Linked DNA regions of Beijerinckia sp. 28-YEA-48. The protein of the gene in region 2 interacts with the protein of the main gene of each other region in a pairwise test. Links are inferred from orthologs where the notes say so. Each region holds a gene or a part of one and is shown on either strand. Other genes may lie near its edges.

Evidence for each region. The genes of interacting proteins can lie anywhere in the genome.
Region 1: the proteins of ftsH (region 2) and hflK interact in binary tests that used the Escherichia coli proteins (3 or more experiments, as listed by UniProt). The link is inferred for Beijerinckia sp. 28-YEA-48 from one-to-one orthologs.

What each region holds. Positions count from the first base shown.
Region 1 is NZ_FNSI01000001.1:132,237-135,768, forward strand. What follows is about bases 98-3,072. They hold hflK (FtsH protease activity modulator HflK), read right to left. Parts: upstream 2,192-3,072; coding sequence 1,004-2,191; downstream 98-1,003. Other genes in these bases: hflC (protease modulator HflC), read right to left, coding at 98-1,007; BLW50_RS00600 (dihydrofolate reductase), read right to left, coding at 2,291-2,833; BLW50_RS00605 (thymidylate synthase), read right to left, coding at 2,830-3,072. Also shown: more of hflC, read right to left, coding at 93-97; more of BLW50_RS00605, read right to left, coding at 3,073-3,532.
Region 2 is NZ_FNSI01000001.1:5,034,484-5,038,355, reverse strand. What follows is about bases 485-3,444. They hold ftsH (ATP-dependent zinc metalloprotease FtsH), read right to left. Parts: upstream 2,943-3,444; coding sequence 1,026-2,942; downstream 485-1,025. Other genes in these bases: tilS (tRNA lysidine(34) synthetase TilS), read right to left, coding at 3,121-3,444; arsC (arsenate reductase (glutaredoxin)), read left to right, coding at 622-972. Outside these bases: glmM (phosphoglucosamine mutase), read right to left, coding at 1-413; more of tilS, read right to left, coding at 3,445-3,872. UniProt on the Escherichia coli protein: Acts as a processive, ATP-dependent zinc metallopeptidase for both cytoplasmic and membrane proteins. Plays a role in the quality control of integral membrane proteins.

The sequences.
Region 1 (3,532 bases), 4.9 Mb from region 2 along the record:
TGTCAGTTCCATATAGGACGTTCGGCGCAGACTTGAAGCCAAGTCTGCGCCGAAACGGGTGTCTTACTCAATGAGTGGGGTCAAAGACCTGCTCAATTGCTGGGTTTCGACCCGGAGGCCGGAGCCGCCACGCCGCTGGGGCGGTTGAAATAGCGGAAAAACTCCGTATTCGGGCTGATGACCATGCGGGTCTCACCCGGTTTCAACGCTGCTTCATAGGCTTGCATGGAGCGGTAGAAACCGAAGAAGCCCGGGTCCTTGCCAAAAGCTTCGTTGAAGACACGGTTACGCTCGGCATCGCCTTCGCCTCGGGTCTGGTCGGCTTGGCGCTGCGCCTCGGCGCGGAGGACGACAACGTCGCGATCCGCCTTCGAGGTGATGCGCTGCGCCTGTTCGGCACCCTGGGCGCGGTAGTCGGCCGCTTCCCTGGCGCGTTCCGTCTGCATGCGGCGGAAGACCTGTTCGGAAATCTGTCGCGGCAGGTCGGCGCGGCGGATGCGCACGTCGTTGATCTCGACACCGAACTTGGTCGATTCCTGGTTCACCTGATCGCGGATGCGACGCATCAGGTTGGAGCGGTCGTCGCGGACGAGCTGAACCATGGTCGCTTCGCCCAGCACGCGGCGCACGGCCGAGTTCAGGATCGAGGCGAGTTGGTTGTTGCCGCCGTTGATCGTGCGCACCGAACGATAGAACTGCAGGATGTCGGTGATGCGATAACGCAGGAAGGCGTCGACTTCGATGCGGTTGTTGTCGGAGGCGAGCACTTCCTGTTTCGGCGTTTCGAGATCGAGGATGCGGTTGTCGAAATAGACCACGTTCTCGATAAAGGGCGCCTTGAAGTGCAGGCCCGGCTCCTTGACGACGGCGCGGCCGGGAACCGGCTCGCCGAAGCGCAGCAGCAGGGCATATTCAGTCTGATTGACAGTGAACGTGGCGCTGTAGCCGACGAAAATCAGCGCCACGAGAACGATGAGGCCGGCAAAGCCGAAGACGGACTTGTTCATCGACGGGGCGCTCCCTGCTGCGGTGCAGAGGTCGGCGCGGCCGTGCTTGCCGCCGACGAATCGAGCATTTGGCCGAGCGGCAGAACCGGCACGACGCCGCCCTGACCCTGGCCAGCGCCCTGATCGAGAATGATCTTGTTGGCGCCTGCCAAAACACGCTCCATGGTTTCAAGATACATGCGCTCGCGCGTCACATCGGGCGCAAGGCGATATTGGTCGTAGACCTGGGTGAAGCGCGAGGCCTGACCGCGTGCTTCGGCAACCGTCTGCTCGCGATAAGCTTCGGCTTCCTGAAGAATGCGGGCCGCGCCACCGCGTGCTTCCGGCACGACGCGATTGGCATAGGCTTCGGCTTCGTTGCGCAAGCGATCGAGGTCCTGTTGCGCGGCGGTGACGTCGCGGAAGGCCGCAATGACCTGCTCGGGCGGATCGACCGAGAGCAATTGCACCTGCAGAATCTGCACACCGGCCTTGTAATCGTTCAGCACGCGCTGGGTCAGATCCTGAGCCGCCGGTTCGATCACTTTACGTTCGGCGGTGAGGATCTTCTGGATCTGCGTGCGGCCGACGATCTCGCGCATGGCGCTTTCGGAAACCGCCTTGATGGTCTCGCGCACCTCACGCACGTTGAAGGCATATTCTTCCGGCTTGGTCGGGTCGATCTGCCAGATGACGCGGAATTTCACGTCGGCGATGTTTTCATCGCCGGTGAGCATCAGGCTTTCTTCGGGCACATCGCTCTGGGTCTGATTATTCGGACGACGCGGGTCTTCGCGGGTGCGGAAGCCAATGTCGATGCTGTTACGGTCGGTGACGCGCAGCTTGATGACGTTGCCGATCGGCGCGGGCCAATTATAGCGCAGGCCGTTCTCGGTACGGTTGGTGAAGCGGCCGAAGACGGTTTCGATACCGGCCTCGTTCGGCTGCACCGTATAAATACCACTGGCGAGCCAGATGACCGCGGCGGCCGCCACGACGAGCGCGATACCGGCGCCGCCCATGAAGCCACCCGGGACCACCTGTTTCAGCTTATCCTGGCTACGGCGCAGCAATTCCTCGAGGTCCGGTGTCGGACCGCCGCCGCCGGAGCCACCGCCCGACGGACCTTGTCCCCACGGACCGGGATTATTGTTCGGACGCCAGGGTCCACCCCCACCCCCGCCGCTTTGATTATTCCAGGGCATGAACTTCCCTTCGTTTCCCCAAACCGCCCAGCGCGGCAATTGCGCAAAGCCCAACGCAAATAAGCGCTATCGGGCTAGTTTTCAACGTATAAGCCGGATTTACGATCGTTCGTAGGTGACGAAGGTAAATGGTGCCTGGTCGTTCGGGCCGAGTTCCAGCCCTCCGGGCCCATGGGCGGTGCGTTGGACCAGACGCCAGGCGCCGGCGTCAACCTGGGGGAAGTACGTATCCCCCTCGGGGGCCAGATCGACTTCGGTAATTTCGAGCCGGGAGGCGAGCGGCATGGCCTGGGCGTAGATCTCGCCACCTCCGGCAATGATGATTTCGTTGGCGCCCATGGCCGCGGCGCGCTCGTGCGCGATCTCGAGGGCTGTTTCGAGGGTCGGGGCCGTCAGGACACCGGGCGCGGTAAAGGCGGGATTGCGGGTGATGACAATGGTTTCGCGGCCGGGCAGCGCTTTGCCGATCGACTCGAAGGTCTTGCGGCCCATGACCATCGGCTTGCCCCAGGTCAGCGCCTTATAGCGCTTGAGATCGGTCGACAGCCGCCAGAGCAAGCGGTTGTCGCCGCCGATGACGCGGTTGCTGGCAACCGCGGCGACGAGGACGATGGGAAGTGTACCAAGCTTGCCCGCGTTCACACCGCCACCGGCGCCTTGATCAGCGGATGCGGATCGTAATTCTCGAAAGCAATATCGTCATAGTGGAAGTCGAACAGCGACTTCACGGCCGGATTGAGTTTCAGGCGCGGCAGCGGCCGGGGCTCGCGCGTCAATTGCAGGCGGGCCTGTTCGAAATGGTTGTTGTAGAGATGGGCGTCGCCGAAGGTGTGCACGAAATCGCCAACCTCAAGCCCGCTCACATGCGCGATCATATGGGTGAGCAGGGCATAGCTGGCGATATTGAACGGCACGCCGAGGAACACATCCGCCGAGCGCTGATAGAGCTGGCAGGAGAGGCGGCCGTTGGCGACATAGAACTGGAACAGGCAATGGCACGGCGCCAGTTTCATCGCCGGCAGGTCGGCGACGTTCCAGGCGGAAATGATCAGGCGGCGCGAATCCGGATTGCGCTTGATCTCGCTGAGCAGCGCCTTGAGCTGGTCGTGGGGCTGGCCGTCGGCGCCCGTCCAGGAGCGCCATTGATGGCCATAGACTGGGCCGAGGTCGCCGTTGGCGTCTGCCCACTCGTTCCAGATGCTGACGCCGTGGTCGTGGAGATAGCGGACATTGGTGTCGCCGGCGATGAACCAGAGCAGTTCATGGACGATGGATTTGATATGGACGCGCTTGGTTGTGACCAGCGGAAATCCTTCGCTGAGATCGAAGCGCATCTGATGG
Region 2 (3,872 bases):
ATGTCGCTGTCGATCAGCGTTTCGATATGCCGCTCGACATCATCGGACAGTTTGTAGCCATCCGGGCCAAAGAGCTTGATGCCGTTGTCCTCGAACGGATTGTGCGAAGCCGAGATCATCACGCCGATGTCGGCGCGCATCGAGCGCGTCAGCATAGCGACGGCCGGCGTTGGCATCGGGCCAAGCAGCAGCACGTCCATGCCGACGGAGGTGAGGCCCGCGACCAAAGCGTATTCGATCATATAGCCTGACAGCCGCGTATCTTTGCCGATCACGACCCGATGACGGTGTTCGCCGCGCTGGAACACTAGGCCGACAGCCTGCCCCACGCGCAAAGCGAGATCGGGCGTAATCATGCTGTTGGCGCGACCGCGAATGCCATCGGTGCCAAAATATTTGCGTGCTACTGCCATCAAAAACTTCCGCTTCAGGCACCAAACGTGCCCGCCCAAACGTAGCTATCCAAACGTGCCCGGCCAAGCGTGCCAAGCAGGATGCTATATCACTGTAACGTCGCGTAATGTCGGAGTCTTTCCTTAAAATTCAACGTATTTAACGCTTCCCCGCAATCACTTATACCAACAACACGCCATCGGCTGGCCAGGGAATCGAGGAAAATCAATGACTACGATCTATCACAATCCGAAATGCGGGACGTCCCGCACCGTTCTGGCACGCATCCGCGAAACCGGCGTCGAGCCACAGGTGATCGAATATCTGGTGACGCCGCCAAGCCGCATGCAGATGCAGGCGTTGCTGAAACAGCTCGGCATGACTCCGCGCGACATCCTGCGCCGCAAAGGCACGCCCTATGACGATCTCGGTCTCGACAATCCCGATCTCACCGACGCACAGCTTCTCGATGCGCTCGGTGCGCATCCGATCCTGATGGAGCGTCCGGTGGTGGTCACGGCGAAAGGCGCGCGCGTCTGCCGCCCGGCCGAACGGCTCGACGAGATCTTTCCCGCATAAACAAAATGCCCGGCGCGAGCGCCGGGCATTGATCGTTTTAACGCCAACAGAGCTTACGCGGTCGGCTGCGGCTCCAGGCCACCTTCAGGCCGCGGACGCGGCTTGTTGGTGGTCGGCACCGGCGAGGAACGCGGTGCCGGCGGCTCATCCGTCGGCTGACGGGTGGGACGCTTGCCGTTGAGCAGATCCTTGATCTCGTCGCCGGTCAGCGTCTCATATTCCAACAGCGCCTCGGCGAGATTGACGAACTCGTCGTGCTTATCGGTGAGAATCTTCCGAGCCGCCTGCGTCGCCGTATCGACGAGCTTGCGCACTTCAGCGTCGATCTTCTGCGCCGTCGCCTCGGAAATGTTCTGCTGCCGGCCAACCGACATGCCAAGGAACACTTCTTCCTGGTTCTCGCCATAGGCCACGGTGCCGAGTTCTTCGGAGAAACCAAGACGCGTCACCATGGCGCGCGCCATTTTCGTCGCCTGCTCGATGTCGCCGGAGGCACCAGAGGTGATGTTCTCCTTACCGAAGGTCAACTCTTCCGCCATGCGTCCGCCCATGGCGACCGCAAGCTGCGAGGTGAACTCCTTGTACTTCATCGAATAGCGATCGCCTTCCGGCAAGAACTTCACCATGCCGAGCGCGCGACCACGCGGAATGATCGTCGCCTTGTGCACGGGAATGCCGGCCGGCACGAACATGCCGACGATGGCGTGGCCCGCTTCGTGATAGGCGGTGAGCTTCTTCTCTTCCTCCGACATGGCCATGGATTTGCGCTCGGCGCCCATCATGACCTTGTCCTTGGCGTCCTCGAATTCCTGATGGGTGACGATGCGCTTGTTGCGCCGCGCCGCCAACAGGGCTGCTTCGTTGACGAGGTTCATCAAGTCGGCGCCGGAGAAGCCCGGGGTGCCGCGCGCGATGACCTTAAGATCGACATCCGGCGCCAGCGGCACCTTGCGCACATGCACGCGCAAGATCTTCTCGCGGCCCGAGACATCGGGATTGGGCACAACGATCTGCCGGTCGAAACGGCCCGGGCGCAGCAGCGCCGGATCGAGCACGTCAGGCCGGTTGGTGGCGGCGATGATGATCACGCCTTCATTGGCTTCGAAGCCGTCCATCTCGACCAGCAACTGGTTGAGCGTCTGTTCACGCTCGTCATTGCCACCGCCGAGACCAGCGCCACGATGGCGACCGACCGCGTCGATTTCGTCGATGAAGATGATGCAAGGTGCGTTCTTCTTCGCCTGCTCGAACATGTCGCGCACGCGGCTGGCGCCGACGCCGACGAACATTTCGACGAAGTCAGAACCGGAAATGGTGAAGAACGGCACATTGGCTTCGCCAGCGACGGCACGCGCCGTCAGCGTCTTACCGGTGCCGGGCGGGCCCACAAGCAGAACGCCACGCGGTATTCGGCCGCCGAGCCGCTGGAACTTCTGCGGATCGCGTAAGAATTCGACGATCTCCTGCAAATCTTCCTTGGCCTCGTCGATGCCGGCCACATCCTCGAATGTGACGCGGCCATGCGCTTCCGTGAGAAGCTTGGCCTTCGACTTGCCGAAGCCCATGGCTTTCCCGCCGGCCCCCTGCATTTGTCGGGAGAGGAAAATCCAGAGCCCCAGGAAGGCAATGACCGGCAGCCCGTTGACGAGCAAGGTGACGAGCCAGTTGTTGCCATCGCTCGGCGGACGCGCCGAGATCGAGACATTCTTGTTGTAGAGGCGCTGAACCAGCGACGGGTCGCTCGGCGCATAGGTCGAGAACGAGCGATTGTCCGTATAATGGCCGGTGATTTCATGGCCAGCGATTGTCACCTCACGCACGCGTCCCTGATCGACATCGCCAAGGAGCTGGCTGAAGGCGATCTGCTGCGACGGCTCACGCTGGCCTGGGTTGTTGAACAACATCACCAGAGCAACGACGAGCAAAAAGATGATAACCCAGAGAGCAAAATTCCGGACGTTGGGGTTCATTCGATCCTGCCAATGGCTTCTGGCTCCAGCGCACTTTGCCGCACGCCATCCAGATCATGATCATATGTAAGCCGCGACCCGCTCCTTGCCAAGGGAAGCCGCTGTTGATGCTGCATTATGAACGGTCAATTCAGGCGGCAACGTGAAGCAAGTCTGACCGTAAACGGTGAATAGGCCTTTAGCGGCCGCGCCTTCGGCTGGGTTCCCGGCGCATTTCCAGCCGGCCTGTCTTGTCAAGCTTCAGAACCGCGCCGCCGAGTGTCCCCTGCCAAGCTTGATGCTGGGTCAGAGCGACGGAAATCGCCGCGGCCGCGGCCTCCAACCGGTCGAGGCGAAGGGCGCCATCGTTGCCGGTGACAGCGGCAATCTCGGCGCGCAAAATGGCGGCGACGAGCATGACCGGCAAAGCGGCGAAAGGCGCGAAATCAAGCCTCTGGCCCTCGCCACGTGCATCTTGCAATGGCGTGCGCACGAGCTGTGTCCGCTGCGTTTCGACAGCCCAATCGATGACGTCCTGGGCGCCAGCCATACGGCGGGCAAGGCGCGCCAATTCGGTCGCGCCGAGCCCCTGGGCCGCAAGTTGGCCGGAAAGCTGCCGCAGCCGTACCCGCGCATAGCGCGGATCGTCGTTCGAGGGATCGCGCGAGAACGGTAAACCGTTGTCAGAGCATAGTTTTTCCAGCGCCGGCTTGGTCCAGTCGAGCAGCGGACGCAGCACGGGCAGCCCGCCAGTCAAGCCATCTGTCGCGCTGACCGCCTGAATACCGCGCAGACCGGCGACGCCGCTGCCGCCGAAAAGCCGGAACAGGATCGTCTCGGCCTGATCGTCGGCGTGATGGGCCGTCGCGATAGCCGCAGCGTCATGGCGTCGCGCCTCCTCGGCGAGCAGCCGATAACGCGCTTCGCGCGCCCGTTCCTGGATGCGGGTCT